DNA from 4 places in the Neobacillus sp. PVCKKU3 genome. Region 3 is predicted to be linked to each of the others. Evidence: riboswitches for the same ligand, from Rfam matches in the RefSeq annotation. Region 3 holds a riboswitch; each other region holds the start of a gene.
What was found. A riboswitch is a leader RNA that binds a small molecule or an ion and turns the genes downstream of it on or off. The one in region 3 is predicted to bind S-adenosylmethionine.

Region 1 (4,904 bases), on a different contig from region 3:
TATTGCATGGCTAAAAATAGTCCAGCACGAGCGCGCTCATCTACTTCCATTTCTAAAACATCTTGCCCATCAAGCGTAATGCTGCCGCTTGTTACTTCATATTTAGGGTGACCCATGATAGCAGAAGATAATGTAGATTTACCAGTTCCGTTAGGACCCATAATGGCGTGAATTTCGCCGCCTTTTATTTCAAGGTTGACACCCTTTAAGATTTCTTTCCCATCAATTGCTACGTGCAGATCTTTGATTGTTAAAGTTGATCCAGCCATATTCATACCTCCGAAAATGTATTGTATCTTTGCAGACAGATTTTTTAGATCTTCCACATTCATTCTCACTTTATTCTCATTACAATCTTATAACAAATGAAATTTGTTAGCAACTTTTTAATAGTAATAACTAGCATGTATTTTCACTAAGAACATGCTAAATGAGAATAGCAGGAAGTTTTTAAAGAAAATTCAGATAAAGACTTTTTATGTAATACAAGCCCGAATAAAATGATACCTTATTTTTTGCTAAAATGCCATGGGTGGTTATGCCATCTATTTTTTACTACTTAATGGGCTTTCATGTAATGAATGCAGAAAAGCCAGTGAATCCTCACTGACTTTTCTGCAATATTGCTACATATTTAACAATTACTCAGTTGCTGCGATAACAGCACCTTTGTATTTATCCTTAATAAAATCTTGAATTTCTTTCGATTGAAGAACCTCTACAAGTGTTTTGATTTCTTTACGGTCTTTGTCTTCTGAACGAACTACAACAAGGTTGGCTGGAACCACGTCACTGCCTTCAAAGGCAATACCATATTTTCCAATATCAATGCCGCCTTCTAATGCATAGTTAGTATTAATGGCAACCGCATCACCTTCACCGTTTTCAAAGGAAGATGCTAATAATTTTGCTTCAATTAATTTAGGGAACTTCAGGTTCTTTGGATTTTCAACGATATCATCTATTCTTGCGTTTGCACCAACGCCTTCTTTAAGCTTGATTAATCCAGCCTTTTCAAAAATCGGCAGGATACGGCCGTGGTCGCTTAAAGAATCACTCATAATAATGGTTGCACCATTTGGAAGATCTTTTAGACTTTTATACTTTTTTGAGTAAATGCCGATTGGTTCTTTATGAACCCCACCCACACTGACAAAATCAAAATCTTTATTTTCTTTCATCTGCAGATCTAAATATCCAGGTGTTTGGAAATAGTTTGCATCTATTTCTTTATCCTTTAATGCTACGTTTGGCAGAATATAGTCTTGGAAAACTTGAATTTCCAAATCAATACCTTTTTTCTTCAATATTGGCTTTGCCGCTTCAAGTACTTCTGCGTGTGGTACAGCAGTTGCACCAACAACTAATTTTTTGTTCCCATCTTTATCTGCCGATTCATTTTTTGCACCGCCGCAGGCCGCTAAGGCAAATACGGTAAACGCAATGAAGATCAAACCCAGAACTTTTTTCATTTTTTTCTCCTCCTGTTAACGTTTATCTGTTCTCTTTGTAAAATAATCTCCAATAAATTGGATAATAAAAACTAAGATTAAAATAGCAATCGTTGCCACTAATGTAACCATTGGCCTGTTGCGTTGAAAGCCTTCTAGATAGGCAAAATGACCAAGTCCACCGGCTCCAATGACCCCAGCCATTGCAGTAAAGCCAACAAGTGAAATCGCCGTAACGGTAATCCCGGAAATTAATGCTGGCAAGGATTCTGGTATTAATACCTTAAAAATAATATGTCCATGTGTTGCACCCATTGATTGGGATGCTTCAATCACACCTTTATCAATCTCCCTAAGGGCGATTTCCACCATTCGAGCATAAAACGGAGCTGCTCCAATAATCAGTGCCGGCAGTGCAGCATTGGCACCGAGCATTGTTCCAACGAGAACTTTAGTAAAAGGGATTAATAAAACAATTAAAATAATAAAGGGAATGGATCTAAAAATATTTACAAAGCCAGCAATAATTATGTTTACCCCGCGGCTTTGCCATATGTTTCCTTTACTCGTTAGAAATAGCAGCAAGCCTAGTAACAAGCCCAAAATAAATGTCGCAAGGACCGAGATAGCGGTCATATAGATCGTTTCACGTGTTGCCAGTAACAGCTCATCCCACTTAACTAATTCCATAAAGTCAGCCATTACTGATCACCTCCACGCCCACTTGCTGCGAGTGAATATAATCGATGGCTTTCTGAATTTCATTAGCTTGGCCATCCAAATGAATAAATAATGTTCCATAAGACCCGTTTTGCGTATGTGAAATATTACCTTGGAGAATATTTACTACGACATCATAATCACGAATCACACGTGTGATTAATGGCTGCTCTGTTGCTTCCCCAAGAAACGATAGTTGAATGACCTTTCCATGCGGATAGCGCTCAAGCAAATGCTCTGCTGTTTCCTTTGTTTTTTCCGGTTCGGTTACCTGCTGGACAAACCGTTTCGTAATCGGCTGCTGAGGGTTTTTAAATACATCAAGCACCGGACCAAGCTCGACAATCCGCCCACTTTCCATGACCGCTACTCGATGACAGATTTTCCGGATGACGTGCATTTCGTGAGTAATCAGCACAATCGTTAAGCCGAATTGTTTATTGATATTCACTAAAAGGTCGAGAATAGAGTCTGTTGTTTGCGGGTCGAGTGCTGATGTTGCCTCGTCACATAAAAGCACCTTTGGGTTATTGGCAAGGGCCCGGGCAATCCCGACCCGCTGCTTCTGCCCACCGCTTAACTGTGAAGGGTAGGCGTCACCTCTGCCCTCAAGGCCAACTAACTTGATCAACTCTTCAACTCGTTTTTTCCTTTCCGGAGCGCTCACACCGGCAATTTCTAATGGAAACGCGATATTTTCACTGACTGTTCTTGACCAAAGTAGATTGAAGTGCTGGAAAATCATGCTGATTTCCTGACGGGCTTTTCTAAGCTCTGCACCCTTTATTTTTGAAATCTCCCGGCCAGCCACGTTGACAGTTCCACCCGTAGGCAGCTCAAGGCCATTTAACATGCGGATTAAGGTACTTTTACCAGCCCCGCTATATCCGATCACACCAAAGATTTCTCCTTCTTTTATATCCAGGTTTACTTCATCAACAGCTTTTAGCTGTCCCTGCTTGGTAGAAAAAATCTTTCGTACATTTTTAATGGAAATCATTGAATCACCTACTTCTTGTCCTTATTATAGGATTTGATAATTTTCATGAAAGAATTCTATTTTAGTAAAATAAAAAGCCTCTCCGCAAAGGCAGAAAGGCATCATTATCAAATGAATCCTTTCTCCCATCTTTCAAAGCCGCAGGCTTTGTGTGAATTGGCACCATTTCAATAAAATTGACGGTTGCCGGGCTTCATAGGGCACATCCCTCCACCTCTCTTGATAAGAGCAAAAGCTATCCTATATTTAATTATCCATGCATTAATACTATTATTATGAAAGTAATAGTATCACGGTTAGATAGTAGTGTCAACGACAAAATTCTACATTTTCAAAAAACTATTTAAGGAAAATTTAGGCATTTGTTTTTAAAGATGTTAAGCCTGTTGCAGCTTCGATTGCATCCTCTAAATCTTCCACTAGGTCCTCAACATTTTCGATTCCAATGGAAAGACGGATCAAGTCTTCAGAAACACCCGCTGACTTTAATCCTTCCGCATCCAGCTGCTGGTGTGTGGTGCTTGCCGGATGGATAATTAAGCTCTTGGCATCGCCGACATTGGCCACGTGCGCCCATAGGGTGATCGCATCGATTAATTTCGCACCGGCTTCTCTTCCGCCTTTAATGCCAAATACAACCATTGAACCAGCGCCCTTAGGTAAATATTTTTGCGCCAATTCGTAATCAGGATGTGATGGATACCCCGGATATGAAACCCATTCAACCGCAGGATGATTATGCAAGTATTCCACTACCTTTTGGGTGTTGGCGACATGCTCTTTCATCCGTACATGAAGCGTTTCTAACCCAAGAACAAACTGGAATGAGCTTTGCGGGCTTAAAGCAGGCCCCATGTCGCGGAGAAGCTGTACGCGTGCCTTAATAATATAAGCAACCGGTCCAAGAGCCTCTGCATAAACAAGGTCATGATAGCTGGAGTCTGGCGTTGTTAAGCCTGGGAATTTCGGTGAATTCCAATCGAACTTGCCTCCGTCGACAATGATGCCCCCTGTAGTTGTTCCATTACCTAATATCCACTTGGTTGCGGAGTGAACGACGATATCAGCGCCATGCTCAATCGGACGGCACAAGTATGGTGTTGCAAAGGTATTGTCCACGATAAGAGGAACCCCTGCTTCATGAGCAATATTGGCTACCTTTTCAATATCAAGGATTCTTAAGCTTGGATTGCCGATCGTTTCAGCAAAAACAGCTTTTGTTTTTTCCGTAATGGCGGCACGGAAGTTTTCCGGATTCTCAGGGTCGACAAACTTCACATTAATCCCGTATTTAGGCAGGGTCACTGCAAATAGATTATACGTTCCACCATATAGATTGGATGCAGCAACAATCTCATCACCCGCTTCGGCAATGTTTAAGATGGCCAATGTGATGGCAGACATTCCGCTTGCCACTGCCAGTGCGCCAACGCCGCCTTCTAGAAGCGATACTCTTTCTTCAAAAACAGTTGTGGTCGGATTGTGAATCCTTGTGTATATGTACCCAGGTTCTGCTAAGGCGAATAGGTTGGCAGCATGCTCTGTGCTTTTGAATTGGTAGGCGTTATTTTGATAGATAGGTAGCGCCCGTGCTCCTGTTACTGGGTCTGGTGAGAGGCCACCGTGAACACTTAATGTTTCAAACCTTAACTTCTTTTGTTTTTCTGACATAGTTCTTATTCCCTCCCAATATAAAAATAAAACCCATGCTTCCTATAAGAAGATGGGGGTTC
Region 2 (4,904 bases), on a different contig from region 3:
GTAGCTGACAAGAAGCTCTGTATTGCAGTTCCCTGCCGCCCGTCCCATGCCGTAAACAGAAGAATCCAGGAAGGTAACTCCATTTTGATGTGCTGTCAGTGTATTAGCAAATGCTAACTGCAAATTGTTATGTGAATGAATACCAAGCTGCTTGTTAGGTAGCATCGCTTGAAACTTTTTCACTTGATGCGCAATATCAGCCGGATCTAAGCTTCCAAAAGAGTCCACGATATACACAACATCGACTGGACTTTCTTTGACCATTTCCATGGCTTCAATAAGCTTCTGTTCAGGCACACTGGACAAAGCCATAATATTGAGCGAAGTCTCATATCCTAAATCATGGAACATTTGGACAAGCTCCAGACCCTTGTCCACTTCACGGATATAGCAGGCTATCCGGATCATATCCAACACACTTTGCTCACGGGGCAGGATATCGTTGGGATCAACACGACCAATATCTACGAGAGCAGAAAGCTTCGTGAACTTTTTCTCAGGAATGATTTCTTTCAAAAATTGATCATCTAGAAATCTCCATGGATTAGGTTCAGTTGCGTTCAGAAGCTTAGCAGAGTTTTTGTAGCCAATCTCCATATACTCAACGCCTGCTGCACTTAGTCCATTATACAAGTCCTGGACAAATTCAACACTGAAATCCCAATTGTTAACTAAACCTCCATCACGGATTGTACAATCTAAAATTTTGCTGCGATGTTCCATAATTTTAAATTCCCCCTGTGGTTATGCTCATTCGTCATAATTTGAATATATATACCATGAATCTTTTAAAGGTGTCAAACTTACATGTCTAGAAATTCTAGGAGTTTTTCTATCTCTCGGCTCCAATACTTTGACGTCGCATTTGTCTATTTCTTTGTAATTCACTTTGTTTCCAAATGTATTTTTGCATATATAACCTAAGCACGTCATTCATTGACTTTCCATTTTTTTCAACAGCATCTCTAAAACTTTGGATTATGTTTTCAGGTATTTCAAAATTTACTTCTACATTTTTGTTTCTGTGTTCCTGGCACATTTTATACCTCCTGACAGACCGATCTATCCATTTTTTCTGGGTAGTCACAAAGGGATGAATATTTAGAATATTTGTATAGAACCTATCATATCAGGTGAAAACGCGTACATTTTTATTAACTTTTCGACAAATTACGACAAAATTAAGGAATCAATGATATATGTTGAGGATCTTAAAAGCCTAAATGAGGCATGAGAACCGTCCCCATGCCTCAAATTCTTCCGATATACTTTGGGTCTCTAATGATTCCTGGATTACCGGGAATCCAGTTAGCTGGGACTCCTTCTCCGGTGCTTCTTCCGTATTGTACTCCTTGTATGATCCTTAGTATTTCGTAAACATTTCGGCCAACTTCTAATGGGTATACCAATTTGGATACAATTATTCCATCTGGATCGATAATGACGGTTGCTCTTAAGGCTGCCCCAACTTTTTCATTTAGGACTCTGTATGCTTTACTGATTTGGTGTGTTCGGTCACTTAGAAGTGGAAATGATACCTGAGAGGCATTAGGAGATACCTCAGCGAAAACTTTATGGGCATACACACTGTCCGTGCTAACAGCAAGGACATTTGTATTAAGTGTCTTTAGTTGATCCTTAATAGCAGCGACCGCTGCCAATTCTGTCGGTCAAACAAAGGTAAAATCACTTGCATAAAAAAATAAAATAACCCAGCTTCCACGATAGCTTTCTAGACGAAGCTTTTTTATTTTCTTATCTGCATGATCATAAGCGTCTGCTTCAAATAGGGGCGCCATATCCGTTGTTTGTGCACAAAATGGCTGCGAAGATCCATCAAAATGACCCTCTCGCCTGTTAAATTCCATTGTTTCACCTCAGATCATCACCTGAATCTTAATTCCTTGCTGCAGTTCGTTCTTTAATAGCGTTACCATAAATAATATATGTTTAGGTATTTGTCCGATTGAGCCTATTTTGGATAGCTTTTCCATTCAACCACAATAATAGTGTTGTAGATTTTTGTTGACAGAAAATCAGAACAGGTGTATCTTTACTGTTAATTAAATATTTTCGAATATTCTTATCAAGAGAGGTGGAGGGACTGGCCCTTTGAAGCCTCGGCAGCAGACACGTTCGTACTGTGCCAATTCCAGAAGCGAGTGCTTGAAGATAAGAAGAGATTTAGTAATGGCTATTACCCCTCTTCTTATTTTTGAGAAGAGGGTTTTTTATTACACCGAGAAAGAAGGAATAATTAATGACAGCAACACTAGTAAAAACTCCATTCAAAGCTGACCATGTCGGCAGCTTTCTTCGAACAGAACCGGTTAAAGAAGCTAGAAAGGCTTTTGCCAATGGGGAAATTGATGCAGCTGCCCTGAAGGCGGTTGAGGATCAAGAAATTGAGAAATTAGTTCAAAACCAAATTGGAGCAGGATTAAAATCCATTACAGATGGTGAGTTTAGACGCTCATGGTGGCATTTGGATTTCCTGGCTGGTTTGGAAGGTGTAGCATTTTTCGAAAATGAATATATCAGCAACTTCAAAGGCGCCCAAACAAGAAACAACGCCATTAAAGTAGTGGGCAAAGTTGACTTTAATGATCATTATATGCTCGAGCATTTCAAGTTTTTAAAGCAGGCAGTTGAAAAATATGGAGATGGCAGCCAAGTGGCGAAGTTCTCCATTCCAAGCCCGAATATGTTATTTACGAGAATTCAAGGCGATGAGTATTACAATGGCAACATCGAACAACTTTATAAAGATACCGTAGCGGCTTATCAAAAAGCCATCCAGGCTTTCTATGATGCTGGCTGCCGTTACTTGCAATTAGACGACACATCTTGGATTGATTTTGTTTCAGAAGAGCGAATCAATGCAGTGGTTGAAAAAGTTGGCTTGGATGTACATGAAATCATCAAAACAAGAGTAAGTGCAATCAATGAAACCATTGCCAATAAGCCGGAAGATATGACAATTACGATGCACATTTGCCGCGGCAACTTCAGATCCACCTATATTACAAGCGGCGGTTACGATCAAATTTCCGATGCCATTTTCGCTGAGCTAAATGTGGACGGGCTATTCCTAGAGTATGATGATCAGCGTTCTGGTGACTTCGAACCTTTAAAAGGCTTCCAGCGTCCTAACCTAACCGTTGTACTAGGATTATTCACATCTAAATTCCCAGAACTCGAGGATCCAGAATCCATTAAAGCAAGAATTAAAGAAGCAAGCCAATTTATTCCTTTAGAAAACCTGGCAGTAAGCCCTCAATGCGGCTTTGCCAGCACAGAAGAAGGAAATATTTTAACGGAAGAAGAGCAGTGGAATAAGATTAAACATGTAGTGGCTATTGCTAAGGATGTTTGGGGAACCATTTAAACCCACTAGAAGAGGCCGCCTTCCATTTCTATGATGAAAGGCGGCCTTTTTCAATTTAATCATTTCTGAAATTGGTTGTATGTTCCTACTTTAAAGAATTCCTAAATATTGAATAATCTGTTAACATAGAATGATAAAATCTTAGGTAACTAGATTGGATTTACATAACTGGAGGCATGACTTACTATATGGGGGATTTCATACAAAAGGCAGAGGATCATCAAGCAGTGCTTTCTCGTTCTAAACGAGTATGGATGGCGATTGTTCTCGGTTCACTTGCAGCATTCGGCCCTTTATCCATTGATATGTATTTACCGGCCCTGCCAAATATCGCAAAAGATTTCCATACAAATGCATCTTCTGTCCAACTTAGCCTTTCGCTTTTCGTGCTCGGTTTAGCATCAGGGCAGCTGCTCACTGGACCTATCAGTGATGTAACCGGCCGGCGTAAACCACTTTTGGTTGGCTTAATGATTTACTTTGTCGTGTCCCTTCTTTGCGTATTTAGCCCTTCCATTTGGGGATTAATTATCTTACGGCTCATCCAGGGCTTTGCTGGATCAGCAGGAATTGTCATTTCAAGGGCGATTGTCAGAGATTTATATTCAGGAACTGAATTAACCAAGTTTTTTGCACTTCTTGCATTGGTGAACGGGCTGGCCCCGATCCTCGCTCCGATTATTGGTGCGCAGCTGCTTAAAGCATTTCCATGGCAAGGTGTCTTTATTGTTTTAAGTATCATTGGAATCGTAATGTTTTTTGTCATTCTTTTTGGTTTGCCTGAAACGCTGCCTAAAGAAAAGCGTTCGGCTGGAGGCATGAAGAATACATTTAGACCTTTTTTAAAACTAATCATGGATCGAAGCTTTATGGGATATGCTTTAGCGCAGGGCTTAGTCTTTGCAGGCATGTTCGCGTACATTTCAGGTTCTCCCTTTGTCGTACAGGATATTTACGGTGCCTCCCCGCAAATGTTTAGCATGATCTTTGCGATCAACGCAATCGGGATTATGATCATGAGTCAAACAACAGGCAGGTTGGCAGGGAGAATCCCTGAAGCTAAACTGTTCCAATTCGGATTGGGAATGTCCGCAACAGGCGGAATCATTTTACTGCTTCTTTTATTTTTACAGGCAAAGCTAATTTTGATTTTGATTCCATTGTTTTTCGTTGTATCCAGTGTAGGAATGGTAAATACAGCAGGATTCTCCTTAGCCATGCAAACACAAGGAAAAAATGCGGGAAGTGCTTCTGCCTTGCTGGGTGTTACTTCCTTTACCTTTGGTGGATTTGTCGCTCCCCTCGTTGGTATAGGCGGCGGGCAGACGGCCATTCCGATGGGCGTAGTGATTATATGTGCCGGTTGTGGAGCAGTGTTATTGTATTGGATTCTAGTAAAGAGAAACCGAGTAAGGGGTTCACTTTAGAGGTGCATGACCTTGTTTTGGAATAGCAAATGCCATAGAATTTGACAATGAAATAACATAAAAAAGAGTGCTTTACAGAATTGAATAGC
Region 3 (4,904 bases):
ATATAATGGAACACAGGCTGGGTCGGCAAGCGGGTCATCCATATGCCAAATAATTTTCGGAACTTCTTTCATATATTCCTCAGGCGTAATGATATAGCTGATGTTTTCTACGCCAAGCTTTTCAGCTGTTTCCTTGGCAACATCAATTTCGCTGAAGCCATTGTGCTCAAATCCGACGGAAAACGTTTTAATAGCCGGATGGAATTGCTTTGCAATCGAGGCAATGATGGAAGAGTCAATCCCACCTGATAAGAATGAACCAACCGGAACATCACTGCGCATATGCTTTTCAACCGAATCAAACAGAATATCACGGATTTCCTTTACGAAGTCATCTTCCGATTTTAGTACTGGGTGAAAATGTGCCTTCCAGTAGCGGTTCATTTCCATCTTCGAGCCGATTTTTTTTGTAAAATAATGGCCTGGTTCAAGCTTTTTAATTCCTTCAGATAGGGTATCAGGTTCTGGAACAAACTGATAGGTTAGATAATGCTGCAAGGAATCATAATCCAGCACATCATTTTTAAGAGCCAGCAAAATGCTCTTTTTCTCAGAAGCAAAGAAGGTTCTGTCACCATCCTCCATATAAAAGAATGGTTTAATTCCAAACGGATCTCGAGCCCCATAAAGTGTTTGTTCCTGCTTATCCCAGATAACAAAAGCAAACATCCCGCGCAAGCGTTCAACTGCTTTTTCCTTTAGATGGCTGTAGAGAGCAATGATAACCTCTGTATCAGAGCTTGTGGAAAAAGTTAGTCCTTCTTTGAGCAACTCTTCACGAAGCTCGACATAGTTATAAATTTCACCGTTAAAAATAATCCAGTATCTTTCGTTTTCATACGTTAGCGGCTGGTGCCCGGATTCAATATCAATGATACTTAACCGGCGGAAACCAAATTGAATATGATCATCATCATAATAACCATCATCATCTGGTCCACGATGGGTTATAATATCGTTCATATTTTTAAAAAGCTGCTTTTCTTCGTCACGATAATTTTGCGTTTTGTCATGTACACAACCGATAAAACCGCACATTATGTACCTCACCTACTCTATTTCAAAATATCCTTTTGTAAAAACATACTCTCTAATACTACCACTTTTTTTTCAAAAATGGCACTGTGAACAAAAGGAAAATCATGTATCATCATTTTTCACTTCAATAGTCCTACTTAAACATTTTATTCCAATTTTTAAAACACTGAACAAGAAAATAGACGTTTAATGAAAAATGGGAGTTACACCTTAATGCAACTCCCACTCCATATTATTTTCCTTCTGCCTGCTCACGTAATGCATCTGCCTTATCAGTGCGTTCCCAAGGAAGATCAACATCCGTACGGCCAAAATGTCCGTAAGCTGCTGTTTGCTTATAAATGGGGCGGCGTAAATCCAGCATTTTAATGATTCCTGCAGGGCGCAGGTCGAAGTTTTTACTTACTAAGTCAACCAATACCTGTTCGCTGACTTTGCCTGTGCCAAAAGTATCGATGGAAATCGATACCGGTCTTGCTACACCAATCGCATAGGCAAGCTGGACTTCACATTTTTCAGCTAAACCTGCTGCGACAATATTTTTAGCAACATAACGTGCAGCATAAGCGGCAGAACGGTCAACCTTTGTCGGGTCCTTACCGGAAAAAGCGCCGCCGCCGTGACGGGCATAGCCTCCGTAAGTATCCACGATAATTTTACGGCCAGTCAGTCCTGCATCCCCCTGCGGTCCGCCGATTACGAAGCGGCCGGTTGGGTTTATAAAATATTTTGTATTTTCATCGATTAATTCTTTTGGTACAACCGGATTAATAACATGTTCCTTAACATTGCGCTGGATTTGCTCTAGTCCAATTTCCGGATGGTGCTGGGTGGAAATAACAATTGTATCAATCCGAACCGGTTTGTTGTTCTCATCGTATTCGACCGTTACTTGTGTTTTTCCGTCCGGACGAAGGTATGGAAGGATATCCTCTTTACGAACCTCCGTCAACCGGCGGGCAAGCTTATGGGCTAAAGATATCGGAAGAGGCATCAGCTCTTTCGTTTCGTTACAGGCGAAGCCGAACATTAAACCTTGGTCACCTGCACCAATTGCTTCAATTTCTTTATCTGACATTTGACCTTCACGAGCTTCAAGTGCTTGATTGACACCCATAGCAATGTCAGGAGACTGTTCATCAATAGAGGTTAACACCGCACATGTTTCCGAATCAAAGCCATATTTCGCACGAACATAGCCAATTTCTTTGATCGTCTCACGAACAATTTTTGGGATATCTACATATGTAGAGGTAGTGATTTCGCCGGCAACTAGAACTAAGCCGGTCGTTACTGATGTTTCAGCAGCTACGCGGGCATTTGCATCCTTTGCTAGAATGGCGTCTAAAATAGAATCAGAAATCTGGTCACAAATCTTATCAGGATGACCTTCAGTTACTGATTCAGAAGTGAACAAATGGCGTTTTAGTGACATCTGAATTCCTCCTATAATAATGAAATAATGAGGCTCACTTTTCAAAGGTTAACACCCTTTCCAAATAACCTCCATTTTGATACGGAACTCATCCCTAATAGTATGAAATAAACATCAGGTTTTTATGAAATACTACCGAAAAAACCCAACCGAGATTCTTTAGAAGATTAGTAAAGCGATTCAAACAGCACGTGTGTTTGCCAAATAGACAAAAAAACCTTTCCATGAGGAAAGGTTGAATGCAAACATTTTGCGTGCCTTTCACTCTTATCGTTCAAGGACTAGCCTTGCATCAGGTTGAGCACCTTTGCCCGAAAAACGACTAAAAATAGACATTTTCCTAGTTGCAGGTTGCTGGGTTTCATAGGGCCTGTCCCTCCACCAGCTCGGGATAAGAGAGTATCCGTTCAAGGTTAAATCATACCCCAGATTCTTAAAGTATGTCAATGTATTTTTTAGCAACATTAACCAAAATATACAATGGAGTATGATACAAAATATGCTTAAACTGTTTTTTTCATGACTTTTTAATCACCTTTAGAATAAGGTATAAAATACAGCATAATTTCGCTAATTAGTATAGACTATTATTTTAATTGTGTTATACTATTCAATATTAATATATCAAATTAAAAAAACCATAAAAAGGAAGGTTCATTAAATGAATTCTGTTCATATCCCAAATGAATTAAAGGAATTACTTAATGAAAGTAATGTCCAAGTCCAATTATCTGTGCCGCAGCTAGTTGAAAAAATCCTCAGCAGAAAAGAAGGGACACTCACTTCCACCGGAGCGGTTCGTGTTTCAACAGGAAAATATACTGGGCGGTCTCCAGAAGACAAATTCACTGTTTTGGAGGAGTCAACCAAAGATAAAATTGCCTGGGGTTCTTTAAATCAGCCAATCTCACAAGAGACTTTCGATCATCTTTATAATAAGGTATTAGAATACTTAAAACAGCAAGAAGAAGTATATGTATTTAAAGGCTTTGCTGGTGCTGATAAGAAATCACAACTGCCGATTCAAGTCATAAATGAATTTGCTTGGCATAATCTTTTTGCCCACCAGTTGTTCATTCGGCCTTCGGAAGATGAACTTCTGACTCATGAAGCTGAATTTACAGTAATTTCTGCCCCTAATTTCAAAGCAAACCCGGCAGTCGACGGTACGAATTCTGAAACCTTCATTATTATATCATTTGAACGCCGCGTAGTTCTAATTGGAGGAACTGAATATGCGGGGGAAATGAAAAAATCAATTTTCTCTGTCATGAACTATTTACTGCCTGAAAACAATATTTTCTCTATGCACTGTTCAGCGAATGTCGGCATTGAAGGGGATGTAGCATTATTCTTCGGTTTATCCGGAACTGGAAAAACAACTCTTTCCGCAGACCCTAATCGCCGTCTAATCGGCGATGATGAGCACGGCTGGTCATCAAATGGCGTCTTTAATATTGAAGGCGGCTGCTATGCAAAATGTATTAATCTATCCCGTGAAAAAGAACCGCAAATCTTTGATGCCATCCGTTTCGGGACCGTTCTTGAAAATGTTGTGATTAACCAGGAATCGAGAATTCCGGATTACGATGATGGAACATTAACAGAAAACACTCGGGCCGCATATCCAATGGAGGCCATTGATAATATTGTCCAGCCTAGCATTGCCGGGCACCCGAATACCATTGTGTTTTTAACTGCAGATGCATTTGGTGTTCTTCCGCCAATCGCTAAATTAACAAGGGAACAAGCCATGTACCATTTCTTAAGCGGATTTACATCAAAGCTTGCTGGAACAGAGCGTGGCATTACTTCACCGCAGGCAACCTTCTCAACCTGTTTTGGTGCACCATTCCTGCCGCTGCCGGCTACACGCTATGCCGAAATGCTAGGAGAAAAAATACTTGAGCATAACGTTAATGTGTTTTTGGTTAATACAGGCTGGACTGGCGGAGAATACGGCGTCGGCAATCGTATGAAACTCTCATATACAAGAGCAATGGTGCAGGCAGCTCTTGAAGGAGAACTAAATCACGTAGAAACTGTTAAGGATACATTCTTTGGCCTAAATATCCCGCTCCATATTGCTGGGGTCCCTGATGAAGTGCTTCAGCCGATTAAAACATGGGCGGATCCTAATGCTTATGAAAAAAAGGCAAAAGAATTGGCAGAGCAATTCCGTGAGAACTTTAAGAAATTCGCTAACGTTGCCGTCGAGATTGAAGAAAAAGGCGGACCAATCGCATAAATGCCTAAGGAAAAAGAGGCTGTACCGTAATTCGGTCAGCCTCTTTCTTTATTTTCCATCAGTTGGTTTCCTCACTTCAACAGCCTGTGATTGTTGGAGAACAGTAAATCGATATTTGCCGCTCTTTTTAATTGTAAACCCGCCGCCATAATCAGTAATATGCTTTCCATCAGTGGTTGTATA
Region 4 (4,904 bases), on a different contig from region 3:
TATACGTAATTACACAATGGAGGACTTTGATCAGCTCATCGAAATCCAGTCCGAATGCTTCCCGCCTCCTTTTCCATCCGAGCTTTGGTGGAATGAAGAACAATTAACGAATCATGTGACACTGTTTCCGGAAGGGGCATTATGCGTTGAAATCAATGGGGAATTGGCGGGCTCCCTGACCGGAGTTTGTGTCGAGTTGGACCCGTCTAATCACAGCCATACATGGGAAGAAGTGACCGACCACGGCTATATCCGCAACCATAATCCGAACGGCAACACCCTCTACATTGTCGATATCAGCGTCCGTCCGAAGTACCGCAAGCTGGGACTCGGAAAATTAATGATGCATGCCATGTACCATGTGGTCATTGAAAAAGGGTATGACCGTCTTCTTGGCGGCGGGCGGATGCCGGGGTATCATAAAGTGGCTGAAAAAATGACGCCGGAAGGGTATCTCGACGCTGTCATCAAGGGCGAGCTGAAGGATCCTGTTATCAGCTTTCTCCTTCGCTGCGGACGTGTGCCAATCGGTGTCGCCAGAAACTATTTAGAGGATGAAGAATCATTTAACAATGCGGCATTAATGGAATGGAAGAACCCATTTAAATAATTTATAAGGGGAATCAGAACCAATGGAATTTAAACGCATTACCAATATTGAAGACCCTAATTTTAAAAAGCTTCACGATTTAATGGGACAGATTTTTCCACCGGAAGAGGTCCTAGATTATGAATTGTGGAAAGAACCGTTAGAAGACCCAAGTATCCGCGTATTCGTTGCCGTCAATCAGGACCAGGTCGTCGGTGCGACTGAGTACCGCTATTATCCTGACTGGAATATTGCGATGACCGACTTCACGATCATCAGCAAACCGGGCCTCTCGCTTGGCCGATTTTTAGCTGAAAATCGTCTAAAAGACTTAAAACAGCTTGCTGCCCAAAACGGTAAGGAGCTGTTCGGAATGTTTGCCGAAATCTATGACCCATACCGTGTAGAGCAACACGAATTTGGCGGTGTGAAGGTCATGGACCCGTACGTGCGCCGTGAGGTTCTGTCACATTTAGGCTATAAGCGCCTTGACCTTGCCTATGTTCACCCGTCTTGGGAAAACAATGGGGAAGCTGTGTCTGGGCTTGATCTATGCTTCATGCCGATTAAGGAAGAAATCGCTGAAATACCGGCATCACTTGTCAAAGACTTTCTAACTACCTATTATTCTGTGCTTTCCAATAAACCACAGGAATGGCTGGACATGGTTGAGAAGTTAGCAGCAAAAGAAACGGTCGCCCTTTTGCCACTTTAATATTGACAACACTTGAAAATTCAGATAATATACTTTTTATATATCTTTGGAAATTTAATGAAAAATTAAATAAATACTCTTATCCAGAGCGGCGGAGGGACTAGGCCCGATGAAGCCCGGCAACCTTCAAGGTATTCCTTGAAAAGGTGCTAATTCCTGCAGGTTATTTGTAGCCTGATAGATAAGAGGAGGAATAGAGCCCTCTTCTTATGAAGAGGGTTTTTATTTTTCAAAAAAATAAAGGGGTGGCAGACATGTCTGTAATTAATGTGGCAATTCTCGGGTTCGGTACGGTAGGTGAAGGGGTTTATCGGACGATTCAATCACATAGCAATGAGCTGGCGGCAGAATTAGGGAAGGAAGTAGAGGTTGCTGCCGTCCTTGTTAGAAATAAGCAAAAGCCGCGGGATATTAGCGGGAATGTTCTGCTGACAACTGACTTCGAAGAAATTCTGCAATTGCCGAAGCTTGATGTCGTGATTGAATGCATCGTGGATAAAGACCCGACTTTTTCCTACTTGAAAAAAGCAATCCAACGGGGCTGCCACATCATTACAGCGAATAAGGAGATGTTTGCCCACCACGGGAATGAGCTTATCGAGTTGGCAGAACAGCATCAGGTGTCGGTTGGTTTTGAGGCGACAGTGGCTGGAGGGATTCCGGTCATTCAAACGCTCGGTCAGCTTTTAAAAATTAATCGTGTCCAGCGGATCCTGGGAATCCTCAATGGAACGTCCAATTTCATCTTGACCGAAATGAGGGAAAAACGGCAGTCATTTGCCGAAAGCTTGTTGCGGGCGCAGGAAAATGGCTATGCCGAGGCGGATCCGACCAATGATGTGGAAGGCTATGATGCTTTTTATAAAACAATGATCTTAAGCAGGCTGGCATTTGGAGAAGAGCCTGACTGGCGTGATGTTGAACGGGTAGGGATTACGTCTATTACGAGTGAATTGATTGAAGCAGCGCAAAACTTAGGGTTAAGGTTTAAACATATTGCGAGCATCTGGAAGTCAGGCGCCCGCATCCAGGCAACGGTGAAGCCGGTTCTGGTCGGCTCTGAGCACCCTTTTTACCATGTTGAGGGAGTGGAGAATGCGGTAAATGTAAAATCTGATATCGTTGGTGAAATCACCCTTCAAGGACCGGGCGCAGGTATGTACCCAACGGCTAGTGCCATAATCGAGGATTTGGTCCACGTATGTCAAAGCCACGTGACGAAATCTAATTATTTGAAAACCTCAGGGGAGGACATTGAATTGAAAAATGAACACCAGAGGGAGTACTGGCTGGTCCAGGGTCTGGTCCAAAAATATGGCAGTCCCGCGATTACCCTGGTGGATGAAATCTCTGAGGGAATCTTTGTCCTAAAGGGTTCCAAAAAGGACATCGAACAGCTTGCGCAAAGGCAACCATCGGTTCAATATTTTTCGATCCTGGGTAAGGAAGAATTCCTCGTGAGGGGTATTGAGGAAGCGAAGGCATTATAGGGTTGGATTGAGGGGCATCTTTTATGTGATGCTCCTTTTGTTATGTATGGACGTTCATTTATCCAGTGTTTTTTCCACATCTAAAGTCCTGTATTTATAGGTAGTCCACAATGTTATGCACATTATCCACAATTTTGAAAGCGGTTATCCACCGTTAGTTATTAACAGAAAAGCTGATTGTAAAAATCAGGTTTTATAAGGGGTTAGCTGGTGTTGTCCACATTATTAACATTGTTCACAAAAGAGGAGGGGGAACGTGCTGTATTGCGTTCACAATCTCTTCATATATCTAACATTAATATGTTAAGAAACTGTGAAAGCCCTTGTTTTTTCAATAGCAGGAGAGTATATTAAAAGTGTAAAGAAGATAGTGAAGCAATTCACAAAGACTTCCTTACAAGACACAGCTAGCTGATCAATCCCTTTCATAAGGGAATAACTTAAAGTTAAATTTGTGAAATACTTCACAAAAAAACTATGGAGATGATTATGATGAGATGGTACAAAACTCCTTACGCAGCTGTTGTTTGGACAGTATTACGTGTTTGGCTTGGATTACAATGGATAGAAGCAGGTTATCATAAGTTAACTGGCGGTTTCGATGCTACAGGGTTCCTAAAAGGAGCAATGGCGGCAGCAACTGGCGAACACCCTGCGGTTCAAGCATGGTATGCAGATTTCTTACAGCAATTCGCTATGCCTAACGTGGGAATTTTTAATACATTAATACCTTGGGGAGAAATGTTAGTCGGTCTTGGTTTAATCGTTGGTTTAGCCACAATCCCAGCCTTGATTGCCGGTGCATTTATGAACTTGAACTTTATGCTGGCAGGTACGACAAGCACGAACCCAATTCTTTATACAGCCGCGATGATTCTGTTATTCGCAGGTGCAGGAGCTTACTACTTCGGTCTTGACCGATATGCAGTTCCTTTTATCAAAGGCTATTTCAAAAAAGCTCATGTAAATGAGGTAAAAACGCAATAAGGCAGCACCAATTAATAATCGTTAACTCCCCCTTTAAATACATTAAAGAAGCAGGAATCCTGCTTCTTCTTTTTTTGCTAAAAGTATAAATTCAACTACGCCCCATGAACCGTCCTTTCGGACTCCCCAATCGGCGAGTTTTCATTTATTATTTTCGATTTCTGACGCGCTGATTTGCCGCATTTGCGCGCGCCATTGCCTCTAAATCAGCTCCATCAGCCATTTCCTTGGAGAATTCTACGTCCTGTCCATCTGATTTCATATTTTTCGGTACTTGTGGAAGTGAGGCTTTGTTTTTGTCACGACTCTTATGTCCGTGTGAACGGCCCATTAAAAAAACCCCTTTCATTTTATCACTAGTGGAGCAAAAGGCCTGCTCCCTTTACTAGCATTTGCAAATGGCAAGGGGTCCATTAATGGAAAAATTATATAAAGTTTTTAGTTGTTATCTTTTACGTTTCGTGTAGCCACCGGCCCGGTCCGCCATTTTAAACTCATGGCCGTACGCGACCTCCTGCATACTTGTTAAATTAGTTCTTTCCCGATCCTTATTGCGCTTCTTATTTTCTGACATCATGCTCATTCCTTTCAACTATTTGAATTAGGTAAAAATGGTACATAATGTACACTTCACCATTTTTGCCTTATCGATGAGGAAAGATACTGTCTTTAGGAAAATATATTTTTCAGGGCAGGTTTTAAATCTGGATATTGGAAGGTGTAGCCGGATTCCAAAAGTTTATTTGGCAGTACTCTCTGCCCATCGACAACCAGTGTGCTCATTTCCCCCAAGAGGGTTTTTAGGGCGATACTAGGTACCGGAAGCCAGTTCGGCCGTTTGAGGACTTTACTTAGCACTTGGCCGAATTCATTCATGGTGACAGGATTTGGGGCTGTAAGGTTGACCGGACCTTGAATCGTTTCATTTTCGATGATAAAGAATATGGCCTTAACAACGTCGTCAATATGAATCCAAGACATCCACTGCTTTCCTGTCCCGATGGGCCCGCCGATAAACGATTTATAAGGGAGTGCGATTTTTGGCAGGGCACCTTCTGCTTGATCAAGGACAATGCCAAATCTGCAAAAAACAGTTCGAATCCCGATTTCGGTTGCCTTTGCG

Region 1: it holds a riboswitch for S-adenosylmethionine, as region 3 does, so the genes downstream of both, ACNQGS_RS23235 (methionine ABC transporter ATP-binding protein) here and metK (methionine adenosyltransferase) in region 3, are expected to answer to the same signal.
Region 2: it holds a riboswitch for S-adenosylmethionine, as region 3 does, so the genes downstream of both, ACNQGS_RS27430 (5-methyltetrahydropteroyltriglutamate--homocysteine S-methyltransferase) here and metK (methionine adenosyltransferase) in region 3, are expected to answer to the same signal.
Region 4: it holds a riboswitch for S-adenosylmethionine, as region 3 does, so the genes downstream of both, ACNQGS_RS15540 (homoserine dehydrogenase) here and metK (methionine adenosyltransferase) in region 3, are expected to answer to the same signal.

The regions. Positions count from the first base shown of each region.
Region 1 covers NZ_JBLVQN010000043.1:1,840-6,743, reverse strand. Annotated here, with positions in the region: gene sufC (Fe-S cluster assembly ATPase SufC) at 1-269, opposite strand, end outside; gene ACNQGS_RS23245 (MetQ/NlpA family ABC transporter substrate-binding protein) at 642-1,472, opposite strand; gene ACNQGS_RS23240 (methionine ABC transporter permease) at 1,488-2,153, opposite strand; gene ACNQGS_RS23235 (methionine ABC transporter ATP-binding protein) at 2,146-3,171, opposite strand; SAM riboswitch class I at 3,294-3,400, opposite strand; gene ACNQGS_RS23230 (O-acetylhomoserine aminocarboxypropyltransferase/cysteine synthase family protein) at 3,526-4,842, opposite strand.
Region 2 covers NZ_JBLVQN010000063.1:2,497-7,400, forward strand. Annotated here, with positions in the region: gene ACNQGS_RS27415 (aldolase catalytic domain-containing protein) at 1-723, opposite strand, end outside; gene ACNQGS_RS27420 (hypothetical protein) at 833-1,039, opposite strand; gene ACNQGS_RS27425 (peroxiredoxin) at 1,251-1,868, opposite strand; SAM riboswitch class I at 2,081-2,179, shown strand; gene ACNQGS_RS27430 (5-methyltetrahydropteroyltriglutamate--homocysteine S-methyltransferase) at 2,261-3,388, shown strand; gene ACNQGS_RS27435 (multidrug effflux MFS transporter) at 3,577-4,815, shown strand.
Region 3 covers NZ_JBLVQN010000005.1:26,151-31,054, reverse strand. Annotated here, with positions in the region: gene asnB (asparagine synthase (glutamine-hydrolyzing)) at 1-1,038, opposite strand, end outside; gene metK (methionine adenosyltransferase) at 1,271-2,473, opposite strand; SAM riboswitch class I at 2,738-2,871, opposite strand; gene pckA (phosphoenolpyruvate carboxykinase (ATP)) at 3,135-4,721, shown strand; gene ACNQGS_RS04825 (hypothetical protein) at 4,770-4,904, opposite strand, start outside.
Region 4 covers NZ_JBLVQN010000021.1:68,311-73,214, forward strand. Annotated here, with positions in the region: gene ACNQGS_RS15530 (GNAT family N-acetyltransferase) at 1-610, shown strand, start outside; gene ACNQGS_RS15535 (GNAT family N-acetyltransferase) at 633-1,304, shown strand; SAM riboswitch class I at 1,381-1,492, shown strand; gene ACNQGS_RS15540 (homoserine dehydrogenase) at 1,559-2,794, shown strand; gene ACNQGS_RS15545 (DoxX family protein) at 3,287-3,781, shown strand; gene ACNQGS_RS15550 (YfhD family protein) at 3,930-4,112, opposite strand; gene ACNQGS_RS15555 (YfhE family protein) at 4,227-4,355, opposite strand; gene ACNQGS_RS15560 (TIGR01777 family oxidoreductase) at 4,451-4,904, opposite strand, start outside.